4 regions of the Bacillus cereus group sp. N8 genome follow, and region 4 is predicted to be linked to each of the others. Evidence: riboswitches for the same ligand, from Rfam matches in the RefSeq annotation. Region 4 holds a riboswitch; each other region holds the start of a gene.

Region 1 (8,356 bases), on a different contig from region 4:
AACGTAAGTAAGCATGCGAATGTACGAGAAGCGACGATTTATTTCAAGGTGACGGAGAAAAATGTATCATTAGAAATAATCGATCAAGGAAACGGCTTTGAAGAAAAGGATATAAAAGAGAAGAAATCACTTGGTATGACTACGATGCGTGAAAGAGTAGAATTAGTTGGTGGAACAATTAAAATTGTAAGTGATAAGAAAAGAACAAGTGTAAAAGTAAATGTACCATTATGATGTGAAAATGAGGGAAGTTTGTGAAAATAAAAGTATTGTTAGTTGATGATCATACAGTCGTTTTAAAAGGATTAGCGTTTTTTCTAAGTACACAGGAAGATTTTGAATTAGTTGGGGAAGCCAATAATGGAAAAGAAGCGTTAGTGAAAGTAGGAGAAACAAATCCTGATGTTGTACTAATGGATTTATATATGCCTGAGATGGATGGGATTGAGGCGACAGCTTGTATTAAAAAAGAATATCCAAACGTGAAAGTAATTGTCTTAACTAGTTTTTCTGATCAGGCTCATGTATTGCCGGCATTGAAAGCTGGAGCGAGTGGTTATATTTTAAAAGATGTAGAACCGGATCAGCTTGTTGAAGCTATTCGAAGCGCATATAAAGGAAATATTCAATTACACCCGGATATAGCAAATGCTCTTCTCTCTCAAACATTACCTGTGGAAGAAAAGGAAGAAGAACCTTCTATTCAAGTGGATGTGCTAACAGCAAGAGAAAATGAAGTATTGCAGCTATTAGCGAAAGGGATGAGTAATAAAGAAATCGCCTCTGTTTTAGTTATTACGGAAAAAACGGTAAAAGCTCATGTGAGTAGTATTTTGAGCAAGTTACATTTATCAGATCGCACACAAGCAGCATTATATGCAGTGAAAAATGGAATTGTATAAGACTAAAGTCGTAAGACTGAGTTCGCCTTTAGAAGGTGGACCTTTTTTATGGAAAAATACGTCTATGTGAGGACGAAATTGTCTTGAAATAAAGATAAAATGTATTTGTAAGCAACAACAATTACAAGGGAGAAACCCTTTTTCGTAAGTAATATATAACAACATAAGAGTGAATAGTAGGAGGAAAAGAATCATGGCAACAGTTTTATTTGTAAAAGCAAACAACCGCCCAGCGGAACAAGCAGTAAGTGTGAAATTATACGAGGCATTTTTAGCAAACTATAAAGAAACACATCCAAATGATACAGTAGTAGAACTTGATTTATATAAAGAAGAATTACCATATGTAGGCGTAGACATGATTAATGGTACATTCAAAGCAAGCAGAGGATTTGATTTAACAGAAGAAGAAGCAAAAGTAGTAGCAGTTGCTGATAAGTATTTAAATCAATTCTTAGAAGCTGATAAAGTTGTTTTCGGTTTCCCATTATGGAACTTAACGATTCCAGCAGTACTACACACGTATATTGATTATTTAAACCGTGCAGGTAAAACGTTTAAATATACACCAGAAGGTCCAGTTGGCCTAATCGGAGATAAGAAAATTGCATTATTAAATGCACGCGGCGGCGTATACTCTGAAGGCCCAGCGGCGGAAGTTGAAATGGCTGTTAAATATGTAGCAAGCATGATGGGCTTCTTCGGTGCAAAAAACATGGAAACGGTAGTTATCGAGGGACATAACCAATTTCCAGATAAAGCAGAAGAAATCATTACTGCAGGTCTTGAAGAAGCAGCTAAAGTAGCAAGCAAATTTTAATTGAAATTATAATCGCCACTCAAAAAACAGCATTAACATAAAAGTTAATGCTGTTTTTTTATATTTTCAGCTCGTCAGCAAGTTTTTCTAATTGATTTCGATCTTGTATATAATATGTTCGGCCTTCTTTTTTTAAATAATTTTGCTGGCAAAACTGGTTTAATACATATAAAAGATGGCGGTAACTGACGTTTAAGTATTCTGAGGCCTCAGTATGTTTTTCGGTATAGCAATTATTTTGTTCCGTTAATAGAATAAACGCAGCTAATCGGTTTTCAAACGGATAACTATAGTTTTTGGCGTAATTTTCTGTTCGGGTAATTGTTTTTTCTCCAATAAATTTGCATAGTTTCTGTAGAAAGGTAGCATCTTGCAATAAAAGATGCTGACAATCTTTAAGAGGAAGCGCTAAGCAAATGCAATCTTCAATCACCTCAACCCCTTTCGTAACAGATTCTACGCCAATTAATCCTAATTCCCCAATGAATGAAGGTGCTTGAATAAAATTAATTAAAGAGACTTTCCCATTTTTATGGCTCATATATATTTTTGCTTTCCCGGAAATTAAGTAATAGAGATAAGGGAGGTCGATCCCCTCCTTACATATCATCTCTTTCTTTTGAAAAGAATGTAGTTCTACATATGGTAAGACATGAAAGGAAAAAAGAGTATGGAATTGATGAATTTGTATGTGTTGATAAATTTCTTTCTCATTTTTACTGATTTTCATATTTTCACCCCTGTTTGTAGTATGAGATATCTCCTATTATTTTTACAAGGAAGAATGATACGATTTATGTAAATTTGTTTTTGTAGAAAAGAGAGCGTGAGGGGTTTATGAAAAAATATAAAACATTGCTATTTGATGTAGATGATACATTGTTAGATTTTCAGAAGGCGGAGAAAGTGGCGTTACGTATGCTCTTTGAAGAGAAAGGGATTCCTTTAACTAGCGAGGTTGAAGCGCAGTATAAAAAAGTTAATAAAAGCCTTTGGGATGCTTTTGAAGAAGGTGAAATAAACCGTGATGAAGTCGTAAATACACGATTTTCGATTTTGTTTAAAGAGTACGGGGAAGAAGTAGATGGGATATTATTCGAAAATAATTATCGTAGCTACTTAGAAGAAGGAAACCAACTCATGCAAGGTGCATTTGAATTTATAAATCAAATTCAAAGTGAGTATGATCTATATATAGTGACAAACGGTATTTCTAAGACGCAAGATAAACGTTTACGTAATGCAGGATTACATTCATTGTTTAAAGATATTTTTGTTTCTGAAGATACGGGATTCCAAAAGCCGCTGAAAGAGTATTTTGATTATGTTTTTGAAAGGATTCCTAATTTTGCTTTTGAAGAAGGGCTCATTATTGGGGATTCGTTAAGTGCCGATATTAAAGGTGGATATGTAGCAGGAATTGATACTTGTTGGTTTAATCCAGAAAAGAAACCAAATAATAGCGAGATTGTGCCAACATATGAAGTGCATAGTTTTGAAGAGTTATACGCGCTATTAAAGCAGCGTGTGTAATAAAGTGAAACTTTAATCAGTGGGGGTTTTGTCCATCCCCCACTGATTATTAGCCTTCACCAATCGGACTTTTACGGGCAGTTATCTCCCACCTAACTCCCTCGCATTCGCCGGATTTTGAGGTGGGAGTCTTACTGCCCACAAATAGCGGGATAAAAATAGGCAGTGGAACTTTTGTCCCTACTGCCTATTTTTATTCGTTTGTAGCTTCGTTGTTTTTAGGAAGTGGAAATGCATTACCAATCGCTGCCGCTCCAAGCATTGGTAATAGTAAATTGAGCGGGAAAAACATAAGTAATAACAAGGTTATAGCTATTGGCTTTCGTAACGCATAGCTTGAGATTGCTGTTGTTACGATGGCCACAGATGCTATTGGATCTATAGGAAGAATGGAAGCCATCGCGAATCCGATACTTGATCCAGCAAATATAATTGGGAAGATATGTCCACCGCGCCAACCTGTATTTAAACAAACGGCGGTAATACATAATTTTAAAACTCCTGAAAGAAGTAATACCCAAAAAGATAAATGGCTCCATTCAACAACTAAATCTTTTAATTGATGTTCCCCAGAAAATAATGTGTATGGGAGAAAAGTCCCCGCAATTCCTAATAAAACCCCACCTATAATTCCAAGTGTTAGTTTGTATTCGCGGAAAGGATGGATAATTTTCTCTAATGTAAATTCTACTTTGAAATAAAGGAAACCGACGATAGCACCGATACAAGCAAGAGGGAGAAAGGCGATCCATTCATTGATTGAAAGAGATCCTTCCCCAAAATCAACAATAAAAGATCCACGATTATCGAGTTTACTAAGCAATAAATAAACGGAAAAACCAGCAAAAGTAGTAGTTAGATATACAATTGCTTTTTTTCTTTTAGAAAACCCATTAATTTGTTCACCCTCATTTTCATTCGGAGCTAAATAACCGAATAATGGAGCGTTAAAAATGACGCTTAAAGTGGCACCAATTCCAACTTCTGTTAGTTCGTTCATTCCCTTTAAAGCGAAGTTAAAGCGATCCCCTACCCATGTACAAAGTCCACCGATAATTCCAACAAGTGCGGCCTCTGGACCTAGACTAGCTCCAAATATTAAAACAATAAGCGCAGTTAAAGTAGCTTTATGTACAAAACGGTATTCAATTCTACCTGTTTTTTTATATTCACCCATTACTTCTGGCATAAGACGTGGATATGTACCGAAGTATTTTTGTGTTAAACCAACGAGGATACCGCCGATGATTGTTACACAAAGAGTGTAATAAGGAGGAGAAGAGAAAACGTTAGGTAAATATCCCCAAATAAAGTGGATTCCGATATTTAGCGTAACTAAAAATAACCAAACTGTAGCCCCTACTATAGAGCCTAAAAGAATGCCATATAGGACGAGTATATAGTGCATGTCCTTTTTATTTTTCATGTTATACCTCCGTTATGTAAGTTTTAATGTAGAAAGGATTAAATATGCTAGTGTGAAATGAATTGAATATATATAGTATCTTTTTGAGAGGCTGGCTTATTCAATATAATGGAGTCTCTTGAGAATCTTGAACCTATACGCTTAAACTACTTATTTAATTCTATATATTGATCGAGGTTTTTAAAAGGTCTTTTTTAAATGAATATGGAATATATTTCTTTTGTTGTCTATATTAAAATTCATGAATTTGATTTAGAACATTCAGAAAAAACAATTGACATCAGGAAATTATTGCTATAAAATCAACGGTAATTGCATAGTCTTATCAAGAAAAGGTGGAGGGACAGGCCCGATGAAACCTTGGCAACAGCCGTATAACGGAATTGTGCCAAATCCTGCAGGTAATAATCCTGAGAGATAAGAAAGAGCCTTTAGAGCGTGTTTTCAAACTGCTCCTTTCTTGTTTTCAGGAAAGGGGCAGTTTTTTATTTTGTATAAAAGAAAGGAGAATGAGAGATGGGAGAATCATGGGGAAAAGGAACAATTTGTGTGCAAGGTGGCTATACGCCAAAGAATGGTGAACCGCGTGTTTTGCCACTTTATCAAAGTACAACGTATAAATACGATACCTCGGATGATTTAGCGGCACTATTTAATTTAGAGGCAGAAGGATATATATATACGCGTATTGGAAATCCTACTTTAGCTGCATTTGAGCAAAAGTTATCAGATTTAGAAGGCGGTGTGGGGGCTGTTGCGACAGCTTCTGGGCAGGCGGCCATTATGCTGGCAGTTTTAAATATTTGTAGTAGTGGAGATCATCTTCTTTGTTCTTCAACAGTTTACGGGGGAACATTTAATTTATTTGGAGTAAGTTTACGTAAGCTGGGCATTGATGTTACGTTCTTTAATCCAAATTTAACAGCAGATGAAATTGCGGCACTTGCGAATGATAAGACAAAACTCGTTTATGCAGAATCGTTAGGAAATCCAGCAATGAACGTTTTGAATTTCAAAGAACTTTCAGCGGCAGCAAAAGAATTAGAAGTACCTTTTATCGTTGATAATACATTAGCGACTCCTTATTTATGCCAAGCGTTCGAACATGGAGCAAATATTATTGTTCATTCTACGACGAAATATATTGATGGTCATGCAAGCTCTTTAGGTGGCATTGTAATTGACGGAGGAAACTTTGATTGGACAAATGGAAAATATCCTGAGCTTGTCGAACCTGATCCGAGTTATCACGGCGTAAGTTATGTACAAAATTTTGGAGCGGCAGCTTATATTGTGAAAGCGCGCGTTCAATTATTAAGAGACTATGGAAACTGTATGAGCCCATTCAATGCGTATATTAGCAATATTGGCTTAGAAACACTGCATTTACGAATGGAACGTCATAGCGAAAATGCTCTCGCAGTTGCCAAGTGGCTTGCTAACCATGAACGTATTGAATGGGTGAATTATCCGGGGTTAGATAGTAATGAAAATTACTCGTTAGCACAAAAGTATTTGAAAAAAGGTGCTAGTGGAGTTTTAACTTTCGGTATTAAAGGTGGATTAGAAGCAGCAAAAGAATTTATCGCAAATGTAAAACTAGCGACTCTCGTAACTCATGTAGCTGATGCAAGAACTTGTGTTATACATCCTGCTAGTACGACGCATAGACAATTAAGTGCTGAAGATCAGCGTTTAGCTGGTGTTACATCTGATTTAATTCGTTTATCGGTTGGTATAGAAGATGTTTCTGATATTATTGCAGATTTAGAAGCGGCATTAATCGGAGGCAAACAACATGCCGATCATAATTGATAAAGATTTACCAGCTCGTAAAGTATTGCAAAAAGAAAATATTTTTGTAATGACGAAGGAACGAGCAGAAACACAAGATATCCGGGCATTGAAAATTGCCATATTAAATTTAATGCCAACGAAGCAAGACACAGAGGCACAATTACTTCGATTAATTGGAAATACACCGTTGCAATTAGATGTTCATTTGCTTCATATGGAATCACATCTGTCTCGTAATGTAGCGCAGGACCATTTAACAAGCTTTTATAAAACGTTTCGTGATATTGAAAATGAAAGATTTGATGGGCTCATTATTACAGGAGCACCAGTTGAAACTCTTTCTTTTGAAGAAGTAGATTATTGGGAAGAGCTTAAAAGTATTATGGAGTATTCAAAAACGAATGTAACATCTACGCTTCATATTTGCTGGGGGGCACAGGCTGGTTTGTATCATCATTATGGCGTTCCAAAGTATCCTCTTAAGGAAAAAATGTTTGGTGTATTTGAACATGAGGTCCTTGAACAACATGTGAAATTGTTACAAGGCTTTGATGAGTTGTTTTTTGCCCCGCACTCTCGTCATACAGAAGTACGAGAGAGTGATATTAGAAGGGTAAAAGAATTAACATTGTTAGCAAACTCTGAAGAAGCTGGTGTTCACCTTGTTATTGGGCAAGAGGGAAGGCAAGTTTTCGCACTCGGTCATAGCGAATATAGTTGTGATACGTTAAAAGAAGAATACGAACGAGATCGTCAAAAAGGGTTAAATATTGATGTGCCAAAAAATTATTTTAAGCATAATAATCCAAATGAGAAACCGCTTGTTAGGTGGAGGAGTCATGGGAATTTATTATTCTCTAATTGGTTGAATTATTACGTGTATCAAGAAACCCCTTATGTATTGTAAAAAAAGATTGTGTAACACGTGGCAACGTTTTCTTTGTAAAGATTAATCTTTATTTTTCCGAATGTTCAAAATACATTGTTTTTCAGATTTTTTACTCATATAATTTCATCTAAACACAATTTTTGAGGGGTGGACAGTATTATGAAAGAAATTCAAGTTGGTTTATTAGGTCTTGGGACAGTTGGTAGCGGTGTAGTTCGTATTATTACAGATCATCAAGAACGACTCATACACCAAGTAGGTTGTCCAGTGAAAGTAACGAAAGTGTTGGTGCAAAACATTGAGAAGGAGAGGGAGGTCGAAGTATCTTCTACTCTATTAACACAAGATGCGAATGAAATTTTAGATAATCCTAATATTGATGTTGTCATCGAAGTAATGGGTGGCATTGATGATGCAAAAGCATATATTTTACAAGCTTTACAAAGTGGGAAGCACGTTGTGACTGCAAATAAAGATTTAATGGCGTTACACGGAGCGGAATTATTGGCGGTAGCAAAGGATAATAAAGCTGATCTGTTTTATGAAGCAAGTGTAGCCGGAGGAATTCCGATTTTACGAAGCATCGTAGAAGGACTTTCTTCAGATCTTATTACGAAAGTAATGGGAATTGTAAATGGAACGACAAATTTTATTTTGACGAAAATGTCAGATGAAGGGAGAGCATATAACGACGTGTTAAAAGAAGCTCAGCAGCTTGGATTTGCAGAAGCAGATCCAACATCAGACGTAGAAGGTTTAGATGCAGCAAGGAAAATGACGATTTTGGCTACTCTCGGTTTCTCTACAAATGTAGAGCTTGGAGATGTGAAGGTAAAGGGAATTACTTCTATTACAGCAGAAGATATTGAATATAGTAAGAGCTTAGGTTATACAATTAAATTAATTGGTCTTGCAAAGCGAGATGGTGAAAAATTAGAGGTTACAGTTGAACCAACGTTACTTCCAAATACACATCCTCTTGCGGCAGT
Region 2 (8,356 bases), on a different contig from region 4:
ATGTATTAATAAAATAAGAACTCATAGAAATGAAAGAGTGGACAGTTAAATGGAAGCGATCTTTAATATTTTAACCGTTTTAGTTTGTGGTGTAATATTCACGTTACTTTTAGCAGTAATTACACTTCCTCTTATAGCAAAGAAGAAGAATTGGAAAAAACTTAACATATCTTTAAACCGTCGGGTATTAACGATTAAAATAGAAGCGTAAGATAAGATTTTTATACAAGGGAGATGTGATAGTGATAAACTTGGATATCAAAGATGTCAACGTAAAGATGGAATTAAACGGTGTCTTTTGGAATGAGGATAGAATTGCTGAAATGATGGTGACTACAAAAGCAGAACATTCTCTTATTCTTCGTCTATTAGTTAACTTAGAAAGTAAAACTATTAGTGCGATGAGTGCCAAGATAGTGAATGGATTCTGCCCTCTGTGCGAACAGAAAAGGGATGAATGTAGTGAACTTAATGACTCACAAAACAAAATGGATATTTTAGAAGAAGCCTACGATTGGGTGAGAGAACATCCAAAATATCGTTTTCAATTATCTTTTTACGAGTACAATAAATTTGAGGTAGTGAAGTGAAAATTTCATTTTACCAACATACATAGTGACTAAAAGGACACCAAAAACTTATAGAAGGACTTGGTCAACTAGAAATATTGAAGCAAATATCTGTAATGGAAATATGCTTGTACAGCAAGGAAGGGATCTACTTGATCCTACAAAAAATGTCATCTTGGATCAAAAAAATTTTAAAATAAGCATATTTTGTTATACAGCAGAGAAACCGATTCTTAGTAGAATGGGTTTTTAATATAAATGTTAACTATGTCCAAAATAAAAGAGCGCTTGTTAATAGCGCTCAGTAAAAATAGTTATATGGAAGCATTTATTCAATCCCGTTCGGATCATAAGAATATTGTTGCTTATTCTCAATCCGCTCAATCACGTCTTGCAATTCATCCGGCTTTAGAAACTCAATTGGAGAGAATCCTTTTTCAAATGTAAGTGTGTCTGCTTCGATCATTAGTACGTATCGGTCATTTACCTTTGCGATATGTATTTGATCTCCAAAATCAGCAAGCAGGGCCTTCACAGAGATATGATCTGCTTTTAACTTTAATTCTACTTCAGGAGCATGCTCGACGATTTGAGCGGTAGCTTCCATTACTTCTTCGGTTGAAAATTGTTCCATAATTTCGCGTTTCGGACTGGCAGCCCATACTTCCATCGCTTGGTCGAATTGTTCGCGTTCTTCAGTACCTTCTTCAAATACATCTTCAATTTGGTCGTATACCATGTCCATTACTTGTGTTTTCATAATTTCAGGCATAGAGCGTTCGTACTCTACGAATTTTAAGAAGTCTTCAAAGTAACGGGCGTGTGATGCTTGGTGAATTTTTAGCTCGCCTACTTCGACGATGCCTTCTTCAGGCATGTACGGATATTGGATAGATTTCATGTTTTTTGTTGTGATGGCCATTTCGACGTTACGAATCAGTGTGGATTCATCGGAAATAGAAGCGACTTTCGGCTCGAAGTCACATTTCATAACGAAAACGAATGGATCATCAAAGTATTTACGTAGTTTTGCTTGAGCGATTAAAAATACACCACCACGTACAGCGCTTGTGTCAAGATATGTATAAACGAGAGGTTCGCTCATATCTTTGAAGTGTTCTTTTGTTTCTGCAAAGCGAATACGATTAAAAAGGTTATAATGAGGGTTTGAATCAAGTTCATGTCCTTCTTCTACAATAAAGCGACCAATCTTGGTTGGGGCTTGTTCTGTTTTTGCGTGACGTTCTACTTTTCGCTTTGAAATTTTTAATAATTCACCATTCAAAAATTCTTTTAAGGAGCTATCTTCATATTCTTCAGCGTCTAATGTTTGAAAATGTTTATAGCGTTTATCAACTGCTTCACCTTTTCCTTCTACTTGTACTACATAAAAGGAAAGAAAATTTATTTCAAAATCCATTTTTATCACCTTGTTTCATTTCATTAACTCTTATCAGTATAGAGATGTAAAAAACTTTCGTCAATTTATATAAGGAAGGGGGAGTCCCTTCCTTATATATTTATTAGTTTTCGAAATTAAAATCCATCTTCTAATGCTGAAAATGGAATGTTTAGTCTGTTTTCAACTGTACGTAAACGCTGATTTAAGCGGTTTAATCTACGCGTATGTCGCTCAACTGTGTTTTCTAGTTGACGTACTCTTTGCTCAAGCTCATTTACTCGTCGTTCTAGTTGACGGTTTCCAGTACCAGGGAAAGAGATTGGAAGTTGAAATTGACGATTTTGATCATATGGATTAACTTGTTCTGATTGATCTATATATTGTTGGTATTGTGCCTGTAAATCATACTGAGGTTGGTATCCATATTGGTTATATGGATCATAAGGATTGTAGGGATACATAAAAACATCCTCCATTTCTTTATAATTAGGTTGAATTCACCATAATGTATGTGCAAACGCGGAGTAGTGGCACGGCAAATACCTAGATGCGCTGAAGGGATTGATTGTTTTGATCTATAAAAATTTGGTTGCAGTTGTTTAATAATAATCATATATGAGAAATCAGCATTACGTTTCATGAAGCATGTAGGTGAATAAAGAGGTGAAATGAAAGAGTTTTCCAATTGTATTCTAGTCGTTAAATGGTATATACTGGATATAGAAAGGTTACATAAAAGTTACAATCTTACCAAACTCAAAAATTTATATAAATATGTATAGACATTTACAAAAGAAAAGAGTAATTTAAATAGAGTAAAAAACAACTTGTAACATTTTCTAAATATATTGTAAAATGATTGTAACAAAACATACATAAAATGAAATAATACTTAAGAAATAATGTTGGGGGAAAAGGAGAGAGTATATTGTTCCGAAAAGTAAAGGGTATATTAGTTGGGGTACTATGCGTAGCTGTAGTAAGTGGTTGTGGCGCAAAAGTAAGTGATGTGGCATTAGTGAGTGATATTGGTGGGAACGTTGTAGAGGCTAAGGCTGATGTACAGGATTCAATTAGCTTGGTTGATGCGCGTACTGGTACTGAAGTAAAAAAATTAGATTTATCAAGTTTAGGTTATTTTGAAGATGAAGCGAAATTCAAAAAATCGGTAACGAAGGTTGCAAGTGAAGTTGGGAAAAGCGTTGACAAAAAGATGGTTCCTTCACGTATAGCTCCTGATGGAAGTTGGCAAGAAGGAAAACCTTCTTATGAATTAATGGAAAAAGAATTAGTAGATAAATTATTAAACGTAGGTATGTGGGATTCTTCATATCAATTACCTATTGTTGAGAAAAAGCCTATCGCAACATTAAGTGATGCGCAAGGAAGTGGCACGGTAATTGGTAGATATGAAACGAATTTAGGTGGATCAGCAGGTGGCCGTATTGAGAATATTCGTTTGTCGGCAGCGAGCATAAATGGAGTTGTATTAGCAAAAGGAGACAGTTTCTCTTTCAATGCATTAATCGGTGATACAACGCCAGATAAAGGATATCAATTAGGTAAAGAAATTGTAGATGGTAAATTAGTAGATGGTTATGGTGGTGGCGTTTGTCAAACATCATCAACTCTATACAATGCAGCAGATCAAGCTGGTTTGAAAATGGTAGAGAGAACTACACATTCTAAAACAGTAGGTTATGTCCCGCAGGGAAGAGATGCTACAATTGCGTATCCTTATTTAGATTTAGTGTTTGAAAACACGAATGATGCGCCTGTTAAGCTATATATGGGCATACAAGGCGGAAAGTTAGTTGCTGAAGTACATAAGATGAAATAAATATCATAAGTTATAAGAATAAAAGATTGGAAGCCGGTATTTCTAAGTTTGTTAGAAGTACCGGCTTTTTGTGTACGGTGTATAAAGAAGAGTAATTTTGATGGCATATTGTTTGTATGTACGAAATAAGTATAAATTTAATTCTTAGTTTTCCTATTGACATTGTTTTAATTTATCTGTATTCTTCATAATAACAACTTAATAAATGGAAAAATTTATTAGTTTTCTTATCAAGAGAGATGGAGGGACTGGCCCGATGAAATCTCAGCAACAGGCTATAAAAGTACTGTGCTAATTCCAGCAAACGAATGATGCGTTTGGAAGATGGGGGGAAATGGATTAACATTCAACTCTTCTTATATGTATAAGAAGAGCTTTTTGTTTAGAGAGGGGGGATAGAATGAAATTTGATGCAACGTATTTTTTAGAAAGTTTTCCGCAATTATTTAAGTATGTATACATAACTTTAGGGATTACTGTTGTTTCCATGATTATTTCTTTCTTTATAGGGATTGGCTTGGCAATCATAACAAAAAACAAACCGAAATTTTTATATCCAATTGCAAGGGTGTATATCTCTTTCTTTAGAGGAACACCGTTATTAGTTCAATTGTTTGTGTTGTATTTCGGATTGCCACAAATATTTCCGGCTTTTACAGTACTTACAGCTATGCAAGCAACCTTAATTGGTCTCAGTTTAAATAATGCTGCTTATTTGTCAGAGATAATTCGAGGTTCATTAAATGCTGTTGAATCAGGGCAAATGGATGCTTGTTTATCAGTAGGGATGACAAAAGCACAAGCCATGCGGCAAATTATCTTTCCGCAGGCTATTCGTGTAGCAGTGCCGTCACTTGGAAATAATTTTGTTGGATTGTTAAAAGAATCTTCGTTATCTTTTGCGCTTGGGGTGGCTGAAATTTTAGCACAAGCGAAAATGTTAGCTGCTCAATCGTATCGTTATATGGAAAGTTATTTAGCGGTAGCGATTGTGTATTGGATTATTACAATTGCAATTAGCTGGGGGCAGAAAAAATTAGAAAAGAAACTTGATGCGCCGTATTTATAACAGAAATGAGGTGAAGTATGTGATTGAGATAAGTGATTTGTATAAATCCTACAAACTTAATGAAGTGTTAAAGGGAATTTCACTTACTGTGAAAAAAGGGGAAGTGGTAGTAATTATTGGACCTTCTGGTTCAGGGAAATCGACCCTATTGAGATGTTTGAATTTATTAGAACAACCGAATGATGGAAGTATTAGAATTGAAGATTTAGAGATTCATGTGAAGAAAATTTATAAAAAAGAAATAATACAATTACGGCAAAAAACAGCTATGGTTTTTCAAAACTATAATTTATTCAAAAATAAAACAGCACTGCAAAATATTACAACGCCATTAACGGTTGTACAGAAAAAAAGTGAAGAAGAGGCAAAGAGAATAGCGAGAGAAATATTAAAACAAGTAGGATTAGCTGATAAAGAAGATTTTTATCCAACGATGTTATCAGGGGGGCAACAGCAAAGGGTAGGGATTGCTAGAGCAATGGCTTTAAATCCCGTTGTATTATTGTTTGATGAACCGACTTCTGCGCTTGATCCAGAATTAGTTAATGAGGTACTGCAAGTTATTAAAGACTTGGCAAGACAGCATATAACGATGGTTATTGTTACACATGAAATGAATTTTGCAAAAGAGGTGGCGGATCGCATTATATTTATGGCGGATGGAATTATCGTAGAGCAGGGAACGCCAAAAGAGATTTTTAGAAACCCACAAAATGAACGTACGAAAAAGTTTTTACGACAATTAAATGCATCTGAAGAAGGAAATCATTTCGTTATTTAGGAGGAAGAGTTATGAGGAAATCGTCATTATTACTAACGATAGCATTAACACTATCAGTTAGAGCTTTGTCTGCATGTGGTTCAAACGTATCAAGTGAAAAAACGAATGAAAAAGTAGTGAAAGTTGGGACTTCTGCAGGTCGTAGTCCATTTATTTTTAAAGAGGGTGAGAAAGTAAAAGGTTTTGATGCTGAAATTATTGAAGCAGCTGCTAAAAAAGCTGGATATAAAGTAGAATGGAATGTTTCTGATTTTGAAGGATTATTTGGTTTATTAGATTCTGGTCGTATTGATACGATTGCAAATGAACTATCCGTTTCTCCGGAAAGAAAAAAGAAATATGATTTTTCAATCCCGTATGTGTATTCAGGATCTGTTTTCGCAGTGAAGAAAGATAATAATACAATTAAATCGATAGAGGATCTGAAAGGGAAGACTGTAGGTGTTGGACTTGGTACGGCAGGAGAGCAAGAGTTAAAAGCTTTAAATAAAAATAATGCTTTTACGATTAAAACATACTCAGAGGATCCGACAGCGGAATTGAATGAAGTAGGATTTGGACGCGTCGATGCTTATTATAATGATAAAGTTCAAGTAGAAACAACAATAACAAAGGCGAAACTAGATAATGTGAAAGTAGGATTTGGTCCACTTGAATGGGGAGAGATTGCATTTCCATTTGCAAAAAAGAGTGAAAAGTTAGAAGATATAAATAAATCGTTAAAAGAATTAGAACAAGATGGAACATTAAGCGATATATCGAAAAAATGGCTAAAAATTGATGCTACAAAAAAACAAAATTAAGGTGTATTCGTTGAATGGGCCTATTGCCTATCAACTTACATAAAAAACTAAAGGGAACTGGAGAGGAAGCTATTCATGGTACAAATTCATTCGAAAACATATATTGGTCATGTGGAATTTAAAGTTAAAGATTTAGGGCGTCAAATTGCTTTTTATGAGAATGTAGTAGGATTAGAAGTAATTAAACAAGAAGGGAATAAAGCATATTTATCTGGAAAGGGTGGTAAGAATACGCTGCTTGTTCTTGAAAAGTTGGAGGATGGGGTACTGCAAGAACCACGTACGACTGGTATATATCATGTTGCCTTTTTGGTTCCGACTCGTGAGGCTTTTGCTTCGGCATTATTTGGTGTGCTTCGTAATAAGAACGTAATTGATAGTCCAGCTGAGCAAGAAGGGCGTTATACATATTCAAATGAAATTTTACCAATTTCAAGGTTTAATAGCGCAAGTGATCATACGTATAGTGAGGCGTTTTATTTACAAGACTTAGAGGGTAATGGTATCGAAATATATGCAGACCGACCGCGAGATCAGTGGGGAGAAGGGCCAGGAGGAAGTACGCCACTTGATTTAAAAGAACTAGCAGTGCTCGTTGATTATGAGTTTGATGGCCTACCAGCCGAAACGGTGGTTGGGCACGTACATTTACGAATAGCTGATGTTGAGAAGGCACATGAGTTTTATGTAGATACAGTAGGTTTTGAAGTACAACAGCGTGAAGATGATTGCTTATTTATTTCGGCAGGAGGCTATCATCATCATATTGGTGCAAATACGTGGAACGGGGTAAATAATCCACATCCACCAGCATATGCAACGGGACTAAAAGTGTATACGATTGTACTGCCTCATAAAGAAGCGTTAGATGAAGTGAAAGAAAGATTAATAGAAAAACAACATGAACTAAATGAAACTTCAAATGGATTTACGGTAGTAGATCCAAGTGGTGTTACAGTGCAGTTTGAAATAGAAGCAGTATAAAAGAAACCAGAAAGTGTGTAATCACTTTCTGGTTTCTTTTTGATACGTAATCCAAGTAGGGCAAGGATTAAAAGGCAAGGATTTTAATATTTCCATTGCATATATACTCGTTGAATCGAATTCACCTTGTATGAAAGAATAGCTGTGTTTATTTGCATATGTAGTTTGTTCGAAAACGAGCAGTTTCAGTAATGGTAAATCTTCTGTAGTGTGAGTCCCACACCATCCAAATTCTAACGTATTATCCTTTTCTGATGTATGGAGGAAAGAGTACGCAATAATTTGATTCTCTTCATCTATAATGAGAAAGCTCCCATCTAGTAGTACATCAGCAGCCAAAATCATTTCTTGCCAAGTTTCGAGAGGGAATGAGGCAACAGGATTTACTAAGTGAGTATGCTCGTAATTTGCTTTTACTAAGTGAGCTAGTTTTTTAAGTAAACTATTATCGGATAAAATATTTGATATAGTTTGTAAACGATAATTTGAAGTAAGAACTGTATTGGTAAGAACTATTTTTTGTAAGTCTAATATCGGCATATATGTTCTTCGGATTTCAATAAAATTATTTTCTTCATAAAAGGCTTTTAACTGAGCTAAAGTTTCCCATATGGAAGTCTGCAATGGTAGAATGAATTTTTCTCGTTTTTGAACCTCAGTTAATAAATGTTTTTTAATTTGTAGTTTTGAGCAGAGAGGGTTCGTGTATATTCGAAAGTATGTGCAGTATGGATGGAAGTTACTGCTCCAGGCGATAAAAATGCCTACTACATCTTTGTTATAGTAGGCAACATACGCACATTTTACTTTATTATTTCGTAATAAGTGAAGTAGATTAGATTCTTCATTGTATAAAGCAATAAGTTGTTTTACTTCTAATTCATTGCTCGCTTTATATTTCTTTATAA
Region 3 (8,356 bases), on a different contig from region 4:
AGGAAACTCCTTCTATACATGAAATGGACGTAAAATCCCACACTAATGTATAAGGAGGGGGTTTTATGCCAGAAGTAAAATGCTCTGTTTCCAATTGCTCATTTTGGGGACAAGGTAACTTTTGTCAAGCAAGTGCAATCGTTGTTCAACCGGATGCACAAGAGGCTGGTCAGAATACAAATGATTCGTATACAAGCGCAGCTTTAACAAACGAGACGCTTGAAAGTTCTGTAACAACAAGTGTAGAAACTTGTTGTCATACATTTAAACCGAAATATTAAACGTAAAAGCATACGATTAGTCGTATGCTTTTTTACATTCCCCTCCAAAAATCATGCATCATAAAAAAGTACAAAATAACGAGAAGGACCGTCCCGCATAAAGTAATGCGTCGATATACACTCTTCTCCCCTTCCCTTGCTTTAACAAATGCCCAAATAAATCCAACGAACAATATTAAATCAATATATGGAACATAAAAGGAGAAGACGAGTAACGCATATAAATACACGATAAATAAACAAGTCGTGATTAAGAAAATTTTAAATGCAAATTCACTTTTCATAATGTGACCGCCCCCCAATCTGTACTGTATTATATTCAGCAAAACATAATAGTTGCTGTTTCAATTTTTTTATCCCGCTATTTACATGGATCCCAATTAGTATAAGTTTATAATCAGCAAAGAATAGCAATTCCCCCATTAAGTTTCACTTCATCACAAATAAGCTACCGCCTATACACGGTAGCTATTACGGAACATCATATTTTCTTTTATATATATTACTTAAGATCGAATAAGGTAATTGCTCATAACGAATTTTTTCTCCCGTTTCATCAACAATATACAAATTACTTCCTATGTAATATATTCCATCTTTTCGTTTGGAGTACACTACATATTTTTCATTTGGCAATACCGTTTTTACTTTCGTCAATTGCCCATTTGGTTCTTGCCAATATATATTTACACGGTCTACTAGCGTAAGTGTTCCAATTTGTTCTTCTTCTACTTTACGACCATTCCAACTCACAACACGATAACCAAGCTTATACGCCTCATATTCAGGACTCGTATAAAAACGAGAAATAATTACTTTCGTCTGTAATTGTACCCGTTCATATAACCATTGTATGTCCCGGTCATGCATGCGAATACAACCATTCGACTCCCTGCTCCCAATCGTCCATTCCCGATTTGTTCCATGAATCGCATATTCCTTTTTATCTAGACCGAGCCACCTCGTACCGAGAGGATTATTCGGCGCACCCCCTGGTATTTTTTTTCGATGGTATTCTTTATTTTTATACTTAGTTATAATACAAAAATTACCTTCAGGCGTCGGGGTGCTATCTCTTCCTGTCGTTATCGGAAATGTTCTCGTATAGTTTCCCTCTTCAAAAAAAGACAGCTGATTCGTTTTAAGGTTAACTAATATTAAATGATCTGTATTAGCAAAAACGCTAGCTGGTAGGCAGAAAAATAGGATTATGATTAACCATACTTTCTTCATCTAAATCCTCCCTAGCACTAACATCATAATAAAGTGAAACTTTACTCAGTTGGGGGTTCTGTTCATCCCCCAACTGAGTATCAGCCCGCACCAATCGGGCGTTTACGGGCAGCAGGTCTCCCATCTAACTTCTTTGCTCCAGCCAAATTTTGAGGTGGAGTCTTACTGCCCACGAATAGCGGGATAAATGCAATTAGCTTTACTTTGCTCTTATAAATGAAAACTATCCATTTACAATAACGCCCCCATTTACATGTATCATCTGCCCTGTTACATATGCCGAATCATTAGACGCCAAATATACATACGCAGGCGCTAATTCATACGGCTGACCAGGCCTTTGCATAGGAACATTGCTCCCGAACTGTGATACTTTTTTCTCATCAAAACTTGATGGAATAAGCGGTGTCCAAATTGGACCTGGTGCAACACCATTTACACGAATTCCTTTTTGTACAAGGGACTGAGATAGCGACCTTGTAAACGCGACAATTGCTCCTTTCGTTGCAGAATAATCAATCAATGTTTCATTTCCTTCATACGCAACGATAGATGCTGTATTTATAATTACATCCCCCTGCTTTAAATGGGATAGCGCTGCTTTTGCAACATGAAAATAAGAGAAAATATTAATACGGAATGTCGTTTCTAGCTGTTCTGCTGTAATATACTCTAGTCCTTGTTGCGGATATTGCTGTGCGACGTTATTCACAAGAACATTTAAACTGCCCAGCTGCCGGACGGTCTCTTCCACAATATCTTTACAATGTTGTTCACTACTCAAATCCCCCGGCAGTAATACACATTTCACACCTTCTTTTCCAACAAGTTTTTTCGTCTCATTTGCATCCTCATCCTCATCTAAATAAGCAATCGCAATATTTGCTCCCTCTTTTGCAAAGGCGATGGACACAGCTCGTCCAATCCCGCTATCTCCCCCCGTAATTAACACATTCTTTCCTTTTAACTTTTCACTTCCTTTATAATTTGGATCTTCAAACTTTGGAAGAGGATTCATTAACGATTCAATACCAGGCTGTTTATTTTGATGTTGCGCTGGCATTGTTAAAAAGTTTTTTTGCTGCGGCATAACTTTCTTCAACTCCTTTTCCCTTATAATGTGCACAATGATAAAAACTACTTACACATTAAAAAACCGCAATTCACACTCATTGATAAGGTTAATATTCGAATTTAAGACATAAAATATGAATTGTTCTAAAGTTTTTATGCAAAACTATTGCAAAATAGATAAAAAACGAATATTATATATAACTGTTGTGAAAATTATTCGTAAAAAGAAAGGATGTTTATATGTTTAACCTTTCAAAACATAAAACTTCTATTAAAACTGAAATTATGGCAGGTATTATTACCTTTTTAACAATGGCATATATCATTGTCGTAAACCCTGTCATCCTTGGGGATGCAGGCGTTCCATTTGAACAAGCATTTACAGCTACTATTATCGCCGCTGTTGTCGGAACATTATTTATGGCAATCTTTACAAACTTACCAATCGCAATTGCACCAGGTATGGGATTAAATGCTTACTTCTCTTACTCTGTTGTAAAAGCTCATGAAGGCATGACTTTCGCAATTGCATTCTCTGCTGTATTCGTAGCAGGTATGATTTTAATTTTGTTATCATTCACATCTTTCCGTACGAAATTAATGGAAGTAATTCCTGAAAACTTAAAACATGCACTTACTGCTGGTATTGGTCTTTTTATTGCTTTTATCGGTTTGCGCTTAACAGGAATTGTTACAAAAAATGATGCCAACTTAGTTGGGCTTGGCGATCTTCACTCTGCCCCAGTTCTACTAGCATTAGCTGGCCTTGGAATTACAATTATCCTTATGTCTTTAAATATAAACGGGGCACTGTTTATCGGAATGTTACTAACTGGTATTATCGCTTATTTCACAGGGCAATTAACGTTCTCAAATGGCGTTACATCAATGCCTGGATTACCAGAAGGAATTATCGTTTCAAATCCAATTACTGCTGTATCTGATGTAATTAACTACGGATTATACGGCGTTGTGTTCTCATTCTTCCTCGTTACACTATTTGATACAACAGGAACATTACTTGGTGTAGCACAACAAGGCGGATTTATGAAAGACGGAAAGCTTCCAAAAGCAGGACGAGCTCTTCTATCTGACTCATTCTCAGCAACAATTGGAGCTATGTTCGGAACAACACCATCAACAGCTTACATTGAATCATCTGCTGGTGTTGCAGCTGGTGGCCGTACTGGTTTAACAACTGTTACAGTAGCTGTTCTGTTTGCATTAGCAGCATTCTTCGGGCCGTTAGTGAGCGCTGTTTCTGGCGTTTCAGCTATTACAGCACCATCATTAATTATCGTTGGTAGTCTTATGATGGGTTCAGTTCGCCACATCGATTGGGATACGTTCGATGAAGCATTCCCAGCATTTTTAGTAATCTTAAGCATGCCACTTACATCAAGTATTTCAACAGGTATTGCACTTGGATTTATTTCATACCCACTTATGAAAATGGCAAAAGGACAATTCCGTGCTGTTCACCCACTTGTGTATTTATTCGGAATCTTGTTCGCTTATCAATTAGTTTTCTTACCACATTAAAATCCCTCTTCCTGAGGGATTTTTTTTATAAATACTGTTTGACAACACCATTTATTTGTGAAATAATTCAAAATAGTTAAATATTCGATGTCTTATCAAGAGCAGGTGGAGGGATGAGCCCTACGAAGCCCGGCAACCGACCCATTTATGGGCACGGTGCTAATTCTTACAACACATTGTGTTGAAAGATAAGAGTAATATGATAAGACGTCTTTTCTATATGAAAAGACGTTTTTTATTTTCACTCCCTCCTCTCTCTTCTTAGTTTAGGAGGGATTTTTTCATGAAAAAATTATGTTCCATCGTACTTATTTTTCTCTTATTTACATTAACAGCGTGTACAAATGAACAAGATGCTATCTCTTCACAAAAGCAAGAAACTGTGAAAAAGGCGACTACAACGGTAGAAAACCACTTACAAACAGAAGTTCCAAGCCAAATGAAGAAGCCATTAAAAATCGCATTAATTATGCAAATGTCCATCGGAACTTTTTCCTCTCAATATATTGAGGGCGTCAAAAAACAAGTCGAGCTATTTGGCGGCAGTGTACAAGTCTACAACTCTGATAACGATTTAGCAAAAATGGCGGCAAATTTAGATACTGCTATTAATTCAAAAGTGGATGGTATTTTAATTGATCACGGCCGCTCTGAAGCACTAAAACCTGGAGTAGAAAAAGCATTACAGGCGAATATTCCCGTAGTTGCGTTTGATAACGATCTACGCTTGCCAGGTGTGACAATTATTGATCAAGATGACTATAGTCTTGCATGGAAATCATTAAAAACGTTAGCGGAAGATTTGAATGGACAAGGAAATATCGCAGTCGTATGGGTTGGCGGATTTGCTCCAATGGAACGTCGCAATGTTATCATTGATGCCTTTTATAAACGTTATCCAAATATAAAAGAAATTGCGCGATTCGGTACTGCAAGTAATAACACACCGCTTGATACACAAACACAAGTAGAAGCCTTACTAAAAAAATATCCGAAAAAAGGAGATTTACAAGCTATTTTCGCTTCATGGGATGAGTTCGCTAAAGGAGCTGTTAAAGCACTTGAACAAGCTGGTCGTACAGATATAAAAGTATATGGCATTGACTTAAGTAATGAAGATTTACAACTCATGCAAAAAGAAAACTCACCTTGGGCTGCTACAGCTGCAACTGATCCAGCTGAAGTAGGTAAAGTTCAAGTGCGATTCTTATACAAAAAAATTGCCGGTGAACAAACGCCAGATATTTATTCACTAGAACCTTATTTAGTAAAGAAAAGTAGTTTACCAAAAGAAAATATAACAATGGATCAATTATCAAAACATATAAACGGTTGGGGAGACTCAAAAGATGCATATTCTCCTTGGATGAAAAAATTAGAGAAGGAGAAAAAATGATGACATTCTCTCTTCAAAACATTACACATTCTTATCATGTAGCTACACCTGTTTTAGAAGATGTTTCTATTCATATTCAAAAAGGAAAAGTGCACGCTTTACTAGGAATGAATGGTGCGGGAAAAAGTACTTTACTAAAAATAGCAACTGGTGAAATTCAACCAGTTGCTGGCGATATAAAAATTGATAATCAGTCTGTTTCCTTCACTTCACCACGCGATGCAAAAAAGCACGGTATTTCTTTCGTAACACAAGAAGTAGATCACGGACTTATTCCCGGATTATCTGTATTAGAAAATGTACTAATTGATCATTTAGCAATGCAAAATAAAGTACTATTTTCAAGGTCAAAATTAGTTGCACTCGCTAAACAACATTTGCAAATTGTACAAGTAGATTTAAATGTTTCAGAAGATGTTTCAAACTGCTCATTACATGAAAAACAATTACTTCTTATCGCAAGAGCCCTATCTAACAATACAAATTATCTTTTATTAGATGAGCCTACTTCTTCTCTTGGACCAAAAGAAGTTGAATCCTTTGGGAAACTATTAAAAGACTTAACATCAAAAGGAATTGGCATCCTCCTAGTTTCTCATCGTTTATCAGAGATTCGAAATTTCGCGGATGATGTAACTGTACTACATAACGGTAAAGTTGCCCTTTCTCAAGCCATTACAACGATTACAGATCAACAAATTGTTGAAGCAATGACTGGAAAACAACTTACACTCCCTATTAATACAGCACCAAAAATCGGGAGCGAGGAAATATTTAAAGTACAAGAGCTTCAATTACACGAAGATCATTCTCCCCTTTCTCTTACAATACGAAAAGGAGAAACTGTTGTGATATACGGATTAATTGGAAGTGGAAAAACAACACTTGCTGAAACTTTATTTGGTGCTCGTCATACTTATCACGCAGAAATAGATGATCACAACATAACAATTAAAACACCGCGAGATGCGATTAAAGCGAAAATCGCACTTGTACCAGAAGAAAGAAGAAAACAAGGTGTATTTCTTTCGGAAGATATTATAAGTCACACTAATTTACACCAATCAGGTTGGAGACGAAAACAAACCGAATTAAATAATGCTACTACGGCAATTTCTTCTTTCAGCATTTCACCCAATGACCCAAAAGCCTTTATTCATTCACTTAGCGGTGGAAATCAACAAAAAGTCTCAATTGCAAAATGGAATGGATTCAAACCTAATCTATTTCTTTTGGACGAGCCAACTAAAGGTGTAGACATAGCTGCGAAACAAGATATTTTTCAATTCATTCGCAACATTACAGAAAACGGGAGTTCCGTAATTTATTTCACAGGAGAACAAGATGAAGCACTACATATCGCTGATCGCATTCTTATACTGGCAAACGGAGAATTTGTAGGTGAGTACTTGCCGAATGACCTATCTCCTGAACAGCTTTTACATTTATCTGAAGGGAGCTTTTCCATTGAATCTCGTTCATAAAACTAAAACTAAGAAACTATATTTACCTACTCATCTTTTTTATCAATTTAGTACAGTTGCTATTATTATAGGTGTTACAATTTTTTTCTCTATCGTCAATGATTCTTTTTTAACATACAACAATATTAGTGATATTTTACGATCTATTTCCATTGTGACATTACTAGCAATCGGCGTTACCTTTACATTAATTGTAGATGGGTTTGATTTATCAGTCGGCTCTACCGCTAGTTTAGCAACAATTGCCGCCGCTTCTTGTCTCGTTTTATATCGACAAGAACTATTAGTCACACTCCTTGTTCCTATTCTGTGCGGGTTATTAGTTGGATTATTAAATGCACTACTCGTTATCCGAATTAAACTACCAGATTTACTAGCTACACTAAGTATCATGTATATCGTGAATGGACTACACTTAACATTTTCAAAAGGATCTTCAATATATGAAGGAATGTCGGGTGCCACAGGACATTTTATTCCATCTTTTTTATTTATCGGTCAAGGTTCCATTTTAGGAATTCCAGTCCCTGTCATTATCATGCTTATCGTCGTTTTAATTGCACATCTATTTTTAGAAAAAACAACGTACGGTCGTTTCTTTTATATGACGGGTGGGAATCGAGAAGCTGCTAGACTAGCCGGTATCCCTACTGATCGTTACCGTGTATACGCTTATATGATTAGCGGTTTACTCGCCTCTGTCGGCGGGATTATTCTATGTAGCCGCGTTGGAACAGGGCAAGTTGCAGCTGGTGCCCCATTATTAATGGATGCAGTTGCAGCTGCCTATATCGGTTATGCAATGTTCGGTGCCAAGAAACCAAATATAGTCGGAACATTCCTCGGCTCGGTATTAATCGGAATTATATTAAATGGCCTCACAATGATGAACGTTCCTTATTATGCACAGGATATTATTAAAGGCAGTATTTTGATTACAGCTTTAGCCTTTTCGTTTATTAAAAAGAAGCGTAAATAAAAAAGGCTGCGGAGAACTTCTTCTCCACAGCCTAATTATTATTTTTGCAAGAACGCCTGTAAATCTGCAAATTTTCTCTTTGCATCTTCATAGCCTTGCTCATATAAACTTTGCAATTTTGCCTTATCTTTTTCCATACGATCTACTTGAAGAGGCACTTCTGGTCTAATGACGAATAAATTACCCGCTTGCTCTTCTTTTTCAATGTAGTGAAGTGTTTCATTATACACTTCATAACGATTCAGCATCGCATTAACAAGGTTCGGATATTTTTTATAAGCTTTCGCTGCAACCCAACCAAATTTTGATTTTTTCTTCGCATAACCATGATTTCTCGTCAAAATAACGACTGATTTTTCAAACCCAT
Region 4 (8,356 bases):
GAAATTGGTTCATCAAGGATTAAAACTTCTGGCTCACATAATAACGCTCTTGCAATAGCGATACGTTGACGTTGTCCACCGCTAAACTCGTGTGGGTAACGATCAATATATCGTCTATCTAATCCAACACGCTCTAGTGCATCACCTGCGACTTTATCTTTCAATCCTTTATCGCCTAAACCGAATGAAATATAGCCTTCCGTTACAATATCGCGTACTTTCCAGCGCGGATTTAATGCAGCTGTGGAATCTTGAAAAATAAACTGTACTTTCTGTAAGAAATTTCGCTTATTAGCTGACTTCAGCGTGTGAACAACTTGATCGTTATAATCAATTTCACCAGACGTTGGACGCTCGATCCCAGCTATGAGCTTACCAAGTGTTGTTTTTCCAGAACCACTCTCTCCAATAATGCCAAGCGTTGTTCCTTTTGGGATAGAAAGTGATATACCTTTTAACGCTGCGATTTCTTTATTTTTACTTCCATACGCTTTCGTTACTTGCTTTACAGTAATTAAATCTGTCGTCATGAGGCATTCACCTTCTCTTTTGATTTCGCTTTATTATGCTCCAGAATATGCTGCCAGCAATGTGAACTATGCTCCTCAGAATATGTTGTTCTCTCTGGGAAACGATGAATACATTCTTTTATTGCTACAGGACAACGATTCACAAACGGGCATCCAAAACTATTTAACGTTTCAATTGAAGGCGTTGTTCCCTCAATTGCTCTAAGTACCTTTTCTGAATCATCCATATTCGGAATAGCTTGTAATAAACTTTTCGTATACGGATGCTTAGGTGAACCTATTACTTCTTGTATCGTTCCTTTTTCAACAACACGTCCCCCGTACATAACTACTACTCGGTCAGCTACTTCACGTACAAGTGCCAAATCATGAGTAATTAATAAAATACTCGTATTTTGTTTTTCTTTTCTTTCTTTTAACAACTCCATAATTTGCTTTTGAATCGTTACATCTAACGCCGTTGTAGGTTCATCTGCAATAACGAGCTTTGGGTGACAAGCAAATGCAATTGCTAAACAAATACGCTGCCTCATACCTCCGCTCAACTGATACGGGTATTGTTCAAAACGTTTCTCTGCTTCATGTATCCCTAAATCATTTAGTAAGTTAATTGCAATTTCTTTTGCCTCTTTTTTCGATTTCTTTTCATGCTGCACAATTACTTCTGTAATTTGTCTTCCCACCTTCATCGTCGGGTTTAAAGATGAAAGCGGGTCTTGAAAGATAAAGGAAATATCTTTCCCGCGAATTTGATTCCATTCTGATTCTTGTAAATTAGTTAATTCCTTTGATTGGAAAGATATATTTCCATCATCAATATGAATCGATTCTTGATTTAAGCCGATAATTGATTGTGCTGTAACACTTTTCCCTGAACCACTTTCTCCGACAAGTGCAACTATTTCACTTTCGTTAATAGAAAAGGAAACATGCTTCACAATTGCTTGCTTACTATTCTCTTTTTCAACGGCTAACGTTACGTTTTCTAAAGATAAGATTTGTGCCATGTTTTTTCTCCTTTCGATTACGTTTTACGATTTTCGGATCAATCGCATCTTGCAAACCATCACCAATCGCATTAAATGCGAACATGATTAGTGCAATCATGATTGCTGGGAAGAAAAGTTGCCACCATTCACCGCTTAGTAATGTCCCGAGTGCATCGTTCGTCATCGTGCCCCAGCTTGCCGCTGGTGATTGTACTCCAAGTCCTATAAAGCTTAAAAATGATTCTGAGAAAATAGCAGCTGGAATTGTAAATGATAAATTTACGATAATAATCCCCGTTAAGTTTGGAATTAAATGCCCATATATAATTTTCATATGAGATGTACCTAATCGCTCTGCTGCAATAACAAATTCTCTTTGTTTTAAAGACAAGACTTGTGCTCTAATGAGACGTGCCATGCCAATCCATCCCGTTAACGCAAGGGCGATTATAATTGTAAAAAGTCCTGGTTTCATAACGATTAATAGTAAAATAACAATTAATAAATATGGGATACCGTATAAAACTTCAATCCCTCTTATAATCCACTCATCAATTAACGTTCCAAGACGATTACGCCCTCTCACGTATCCACTAAATCCACCGATAAGTACACCGAGTCCTATATCGAGAGCTGCTGCAACTAACCCAACTGTTAGTGAAATTTTCCCACCAGCCCAAGTACGCGCCCAAATATCTCTCCCTAAATCGTCTGTTCCGAACCAATGCTCACTACTAGGCGGTAAATTAGTTGCTTCTTTTACTTGTTCACTCGCAGTAAATGACGTTAAACTTTCGCCAATAAGCGAGAAAACAATAATTAGTAATAACGTCACTGCCCCTAAAACTGCTATAGGGTTTGATATAAACTTGCGAAACACTTCCTTTTTTCGGCTAATCGTTTGCTGATCTTTATTTATAGTTAATTCTTTTTTCTCTTCATTCGTTAATAACTGGTCATTAATTTCATAAGCCCCCATTTAAACATCCTCCTCCTTACGTAATAGAACGAATACGTGGATCAACAATACGATGAATGATATCTGTAATAAAAATACATACAATTAATAGCGAACTATAGAAAATGGTTGTTCCCATAATTACCGGATAATCTCGGTTAAAAATACTATCTACAAAATATTTTCCTAAACCAGGAATTGAAAAGATTTTTTCAATAACGAAAGTTCCTGTTAAAAGTCCTGCCATTAATGGGCCAACAAATGTAAGTACCGGAACAATTGCATTTCGAAGAGCATGTCTTATAATGATTTTCTTAATTGGTATACCTTTCGCTCTCGCTAGCTTAATATAATCACTCTGCAACACTTCAATCATATTAGAGCGAACAAATCTTGTAATAACTGCGATTGGCCCGAGCGCTAATGCGAAAGAAGGTAATACAGTATGCTCAAACGTTCCCCAAGACGCCACTGGTAGTAATTCAAATTGGATGGCGAATACTTGTATAAATAGTGGAGCTAAAATAAAACTAGGAATAGAAATACCGAGAATCGCAAGCAAGCTCACACTATAATCAATCACTTTTCCGTGATATAGCGCGGCAAATGTACCTGCGGCAATTCCGACTAACAATGAAATAACAAGTGCTTGTAAACCAATAATTGCTGACGGTCCAAAACCGGTTGTTATAATTTCCGATACACCTTGACCTGTCGATTGAACAGATTCACCAAAATCAAAATGAACTACCCCATCCAAATAAGCAACATACTGATTCCATAACGGTTCATCAAGGTGATACTTTGCTCTCATGTTTTGTATCACTTCTTCAGGAAAGATTTTCGCATCCGACGAAAATGGATCCCCTGGAATAATATGCATAATTAAAAATGTTACTGTCGTAATAACCCATAGTGTAAATACCATAACCGATAATTTTTTAACAACATACACTCTAATAACCCCCTAAACTCATAAATTTACTTTGTTTTATTGACGTATCTTTCCCATTACTCCCTTTCTCTTCTTAAAATACAAAAAGCCTTGATCTTAAAAAATAAGATCAAGGCTTAATAAACAAAGGCCCATCACTTATCTTTCAAGACTTGCTTGCTGGAATTAGCACGGTGTTCTATTACAGAACCCGCTGCTGAGGTGTCATAGGGCCAGTCCCTCTACCTCTCTGGATAAGTAAATTGCTATATTATTATTTGGTTCAAATTGTATATTTTGAATTATAATTCTGAAAAAATGAAAAGTCAATCTAATTGGATATATTTAGAAAAATCAGTTTTTAATGGCATTATTTCTTAAAATCACTACTTTAACTTATAATAAAGTGACACTTTAATCAGTGGGGATCTTTGTCCATCCTTCACTGATTATTAGCCCACACCAATCGGGCTGCCCGCAAATAGCGGGATAAAATTAATTACTTTAAAGGAGTTATAAGATGGATCCCTTACTCCTAGCCACCATAGGATTGCCATTAACAATTGTCATACTCGTAATCATCGGCTTCTATAAACTCTTCATTAAAAAGACACGTATCACTTCTTTTTATACTCCATTCGATAATATTACTGGACAAACAATTTCAGAATTTCACGAAGAACAGAAGGTATTAGTATCCGAGGATGAAGACGGAGATGGTAAGAAGAAAAAATAACCTTGCGCATGCGCAAGGTTATTTTTGGGCCTCTGTCTGAAAACGTTTATAGTATGTCGATGCTGTTGCAAAATTAATTTCTATATCACGAATTAATGATGAATCTTCTTCTTTAGCTAACTTCTGTAATTTTTTCATCGCTTGTTCCGATTCATTCAAGAAACCAACATATACCTCATGTTCTTGCTCTTTCGACTTTGGAACACGAATTTCTTTACGTATATTATCAATATCTTCTAACATGCTCGTTGTTACCTTTTGCACATCTTCTTTATATGTAGCATTCGTTATTTCCTTACCGCCCTTTTCTTTTGCCACTTCGAATAACTGTAACGCCTTATTAATTTCTTTATTTATTTTCGTATCATATTTTTCATGTACTGCGCTGTATTCTTTCATTTCTTCTGTTTGCTCAGTAGATTGCTCTACCTTTTCTTTCGGTTCTTTCGTATCTTTATTTCCATTACATCCTGCTAGAAGGATCATACTTCCCATTACAGCAATACCCAAAACCTTCTTCATCTCGAATTCTCCTTTTATCTACAGCTACTACTAATTATAGTTTCTTTTATCTCCACTTGTTATTATACCGAGAACGCCCTACTTTTTACACTTAAGACGATATCTTAATATACATACCAACATTTTTGTCACAGTATCGTCACTTTATGCAAATAACTTTTGCATGAGTTATTTCAAAGAAATGAAAAAAAGAGCTGATTCAAAGAAATGTTTGAATCAGCTCTTTTTTATTAAGCCTCTAAATTTTGTTTTTGTTGCAGTTCAAACTGCTTCTCACTTCTTCTTGCCATAAATAAATAACATAGTACAGCACCAATTTCACAAAGAGCTATAACAACACCCATAGGCAATGCTGTATTACTTCCACCAATACCTACTAGCGGTGCAACAAGTGCTCCTGAAATGAACTGTAATAAACCTAATAAAGCTGATGCTGTTCCTGCTGCTTGTTTTTGATTTCTCATCGCTAACGAGAAGCCCGTTGTTGATACAACCCCAACACTTGATACAACAAGGAATAGCGAGCATAAAACACCGATTAGCCCTATTCCAAGTGCGATCGTAAGTAGTAACGATAGACCGCCAACAGCCGCAATAATAATACCAGTAACAAATAAAGTTTTCTCATTAACTTTACCCGCTAAGCGGCCAGTAACTTGGCTAGCAATAATAATACCAATACCGTTAATTGCAAAGAACAAACTAAACTGTTGTGGTGATGCCCCGTATATATTTTGCAACACGAACGGTGAACCAGAAATATAAGCAAACATTGCAGCCGTTACCAATCCTTGCGACAATGCATAACCCATAAATAAACGATCTTTCAAAAGCTTTCCGTATGTTGCCAACGTTCCTGATAATCCACCTGTCTCTCTTTCTTCAGGAGGTAATGTTTCACGTAATACGAAAGTAGCTGATATTAGCATGAATATACTAATTGCTCCAAGAACGATAAAAACGCCGCGCCATGATGTGAACTGTAATAATTGCCCTCCAATAATCGGTGCTAAAATAGGTGCTGCTCCGTTTACTAGCATAAGCAGTGAGAAAAACTTCGTCATTTCAGAACCTGAATACATATCACGTACCATTGCACGTGATATAACGATACCAGCAGATCCTGAAGCACCTTGTAAGAAACGTAAAAGCACTAAACTCCAAATCGATGGTGCAATAGCACAAAGTAAAGAAGAAGCAACATAAATAATAAGAGCGATAATAAGAGGTTTGCGTCTTCCGTAAATGTCACTAATTGAACCTACAAATAATTGTCCCACTGAAAGCCCAAGTAAACAAGCTGTCAATGTAAGCTGCGCAAGAGATGCCCCCGTTTGTAAATCATCCGTTAATTTTGGTAAAGAAGGCAAATACATATCAATCGATAATGGCCCAATTGCCGTAAGTGTCCCTAATACAAGAATCATCCATAACCTGTTTGTCTTTACAGGTTTATATACTTCGTGATTAACTCCATTCACTTTTTTCATTCACCCTTTCATATAAATATCAAATCGTAACAATTATAGTTACAACATAAATATACGTCAAGTATACTGTATTTTCCTGTTTAATAATGTAAAAAAAGCGATAGAATCTCTATCGCTTTACTTTTTCAAATTACTATTTGCAAATTTAGATACAGATGCCATCGTTTCTCCTGTGTCTAAATATGTGATTTGAATTGGATCTCCTACTTCTGTAAACATTGCATATGGGAATTTCTTCGCTGGTACCATAAATACTTTTTGCTCGTTTTCTAATAGTACGTACACAATCGTATTTTCACCTGATTTTTCTTTGTACACACGTTGTACAGTGCCTTCTTTTTGCGCCTCTTTCCCATTTGAAGTCGGTCTAAATGAATCACCACTTCCGCTTAGCGCATTTTTATAGTTCTCAAGTGCTTCTTTTTGCGTCGAACCTGACGCAAACACTTTTGCATTAGAAGCATATATAACAGTATGAGCACGTACTAATCCGCCGTCATCAATAACTGGTACAATCCAAGAAGGTTTACCGTATACGTTATAAATAACTGGCATTGTTCCATGCCATTTCTCTCTCTTAAAGGAATTATCTACTACTTCTGTAGCAGCCGAACCGTCCATAATTCCCTTCACTTCTTTTCCGTTATAGTAATACAACTTTCCTGTACGTGCATCAACTAATGAGTAGCCGAGGGCAGAATCTACACCTTCTTTCGGAGAAGTGAAATCTGTAAAGTAATACAGTTTACCATCCTTTCCGAAAATTGGCGTAACACCTTCCTTCGTCCCCCACTCAGTCGGAATCTTCATGTCAGTTTGTGAGAATTTCGTATTCCAAAATCCGTGAATATATTTTCCGAAGTACGTATTTAACGTAGATGCTGTTTCATGATTTAATACACCATCAACGAATTTGGGTGCATTCCCTTTATCGTATCGTTTCACATCACCTGTTTGTGCATCAACAACGACAACGCCTTCTACTTCAAACCCTGATCTTCCTGAAATAAACTCACCGTATGTCATTGTATAATACGGTTTTCCTTTATCATCAACTTCAAATTTTGGTTTCCCTTTAAAAACTAAATCTGGCTCTGCTTTTCGAACGACACGTTCTAATTTATTACCGAAAAACATGCTTGGTACATACTTCATTTTATATCCAAGATGTAATTTCGCTTCCGCATCAGGATTTGTACCTGACATTGTTACGTAACCTGGAATTGTTTCCGCTTTACGTGCTTTAAAAAATCCCGAAACTTCTATCGGTGCTACATACAAGGCTTCACCATTTACCATTTGTGGCGTTAATTCCCCTAGCTCAAAATAAGCTACTTTCGGAATATCACCAAATACCTTTTTCATTTTATTTTCCGCTGTTTTAGGCGGAACTGTAAACGGTTGGTCATTTTCAGTAAATGGCTCTGAAATATCTTTCTCTACCTTCACGACCGAATCATATTTCTTTTGCGAGATTACTATATCGTGTAAATAACCAAAATAGCCGTAACTTGCGAGTAAAACAAACATTAGAATTCCTTTTAATGTACCTTCTAATTTCCCTACCTGCTCTTGTGAGAATAAAACAAGCCCAATTAAAATCGCTACTGCAACAGAATAATGAGTAAGAATAGAATCTGCTCGATCATCAATTAGCCAGAAATATTCATAGATTACAATACCTATCCAAAATAAAACAGGAATAACTAAAATAGATGATTTCTTACCCTTTACAACTTTCTCATTTCCTCCTTTATCCACCGCGCGAATTTTATTACCGCTTCTAGTCCATGGAATCAAAAACAAAGTGAGAATAGCTAAAACTATAAATTTCATCAAAGGCAATGTCCCCTTTTCTTTTGTCTTCTCCATAAGTATAACAAATAAAGGGTAATCAGGTAAAAATGGGTATGATTATATTTTTTTGCTACTTAATACAATTCCACTCACTACATATAAAACTGAAGCAATGTAAAAAATAGTCCCTATCGTAAAGAAATCCACTAGGTAACCAGTTGCAATTATAGCTACCCCGCCACCAATCGATGTCCATACATGGTATTTCCCAATTTCGTAACCAGCTTCCTTATGCACTACCTTTCGTGCTAACGATGTCTTCTCCGTATTGCGCTGCACAGCACCTAAAATACCCATTAAAATTTGGAGAATGTATACATGCCAAACCTCTGTTGCAATA

The links. Region 4 has a riboswitch for S-adenosylmethionine ahead of JDS80_RS26525 (ABC transporter permease subunit). Riboswitches for the same ligand answer to the same signal wherever they lie in the genome.
Positions count from the first base shown of each region.
Region 1: it holds a riboswitch for S-adenosylmethionine, as region 4 does, so the genes downstream of both, JDS80_RS10455 (bifunctional O-acetylhomoserine aminocarboxypropyltransferase/cysteine synthase) here and JDS80_RS26525 (ABC transporter permease subunit) in region 4, are expected to answer to the same signal.
Region 2: it holds a riboswitch for S-adenosylmethionine, as region 4 does, so the genes downstream of both, JDS80_RS07630 (amino acid ABC transporter permease) here and JDS80_RS26525 (ABC transporter permease subunit) in region 4, are expected to answer to the same signal.
Region 3: it holds a riboswitch for S-adenosylmethionine, as region 4 does, so the genes downstream of both, JDS80_RS22525 (sugar ABC transporter substrate-binding protein) here and JDS80_RS26525 (ABC transporter permease subunit) in region 4, are expected to answer to the same signal.

Region 1 is NZ_JAEHBK010000005.1:89,841-98,196, forward strand. Features, by position in the region: gene JDS80_RS10425 (GAF domain-containing sensor histidine kinase) at 1-234, shown strand, start outside; gene JDS80_RS10430 (response regulator) at 255-902, shown strand; gene JDS80_RS10435 (FMN-dependent NADH-azoreductase) at 1,096-1,722, shown strand; gene JDS80_RS10440 (transcriptional regulator YeiL) at 1,781-2,452, opposite strand; gene JDS80_RS10445 (YjjG family noncanonical pyrimidine nucleotidase) at 2,560-3,255, shown strand; gene JDS80_RS10450 (chloride channel protein) at 3,449-4,681, opposite strand; SAM riboswitch class I at 5,001-5,105, shown strand; gene JDS80_RS10455 (bifunctional O-acetylhomoserine aminocarboxypropyltransferase/cysteine synthase) at 5,198-6,496, shown strand; gene metA (homoserine O-acetyltransferase MetA) at 6,480-7,385, shown strand; gene JDS80_RS10465 (homoserine dehydrogenase) at 7,527-8,356, shown strand, end outside.
Region 2 is NZ_JAEHBK010000003.1:238,919-247,274, reverse strand. Features, by position in the region: gene JDS80_RS07655 (hypothetical protein) at 50-211, shown strand; gene JDS80_RS07650 (hypothetical protein) at 243-590, shown strand; gene JDS80_RS07645 (DUF3900 domain-containing protein) at 898-1,989, opposite strand; gene JDS80_RS07640 (hypothetical protein) at 2,106-2,432, opposite strand; gene JDS80_RS07635 (VanW family protein) at 2,900-3,811, shown strand; SAM riboswitch class I at 4,036-4,142, shown strand; gene JDS80_RS07630 (amino acid ABC transporter permease) at 4,212-4,880, shown strand; gene JDS80_RS07625 (ATP-binding cassette domain-containing protein) at 4,900-5,661, shown strand; gene JDS80_RS07620 (amino acid ABC transporter substrate-binding protein) at 5,673-6,464, shown strand; gene JDS80_RS07615 (VOC family protein) at 6,540-7,448, shown strand; gene JDS80_RS07610 (GNAT family acetyltransferase) at 7,470-8,356, opposite strand, start outside.
Region 3 is NZ_JAEHBK010000020.1:27,840-36,195, reverse strand. Features, by position in the region: gene JDS80_RS22550 (DUF1540 domain-containing protein) at 66-281, shown strand; gene JDS80_RS22545 (hypothetical protein) at 314-565, opposite strand; gene JDS80_RS22540 (L,D-transpeptidase) at 753-1,514, opposite strand; gene JDS80_RS22535 (SDR family oxidoreductase) at 1,738-2,604, opposite strand; gene JDS80_RS22530 (NCS2 family permease) at 2,829-4,130, shown strand; SAM riboswitch class I at 4,220-4,325, shown strand; gene JDS80_RS22525 (sugar ABC transporter substrate-binding protein) at 4,414-5,526, shown strand; gene JDS80_RS22520 (sugar ABC transporter ATP-binding protein) at 5,523-7,010, shown strand; gene JDS80_RS22515 (ABC transporter permease) at 6,994-7,989, shown strand; gene JDS80_RS22510 (patatin-like phospholipase family protein) at 8,028-8,356, opposite strand, start outside.
Region 4 is NZ_JAEHBK010000035.1:22,176-30,531, reverse strand. Features, by position in the region: gene JDS80_RS26540 (ABC transporter ATP-binding protein) at 1-530, opposite strand, end outside; gene JDS80_RS26535 (ABC transporter ATP-binding protein) at 527-1,537, opposite strand; gene JDS80_RS26530 (ABC transporter permease) at 1,494-2,498, opposite strand; gene JDS80_RS26525 (ABC transporter permease subunit) at 2,515-3,432, opposite strand; SAM riboswitch class I at 3,568-3,672, opposite strand; gene JDS80_RS26520 (DUF3951 domain-containing protein) at 3,932-4,147, shown strand; gene JDS80_RS26515 (hypothetical protein) at 4,166-4,669, opposite strand; gene JDS80_RS26510 (multidrug effflux MFS transporter) at 4,900-6,159, opposite strand; gene JDS80_RS26505 (DUF3981 domain-containing protein) at 6,277-7,995, opposite strand; gene JDS80_RS26500 (MFS transporter) at 8,074-8,356, opposite strand, start outside.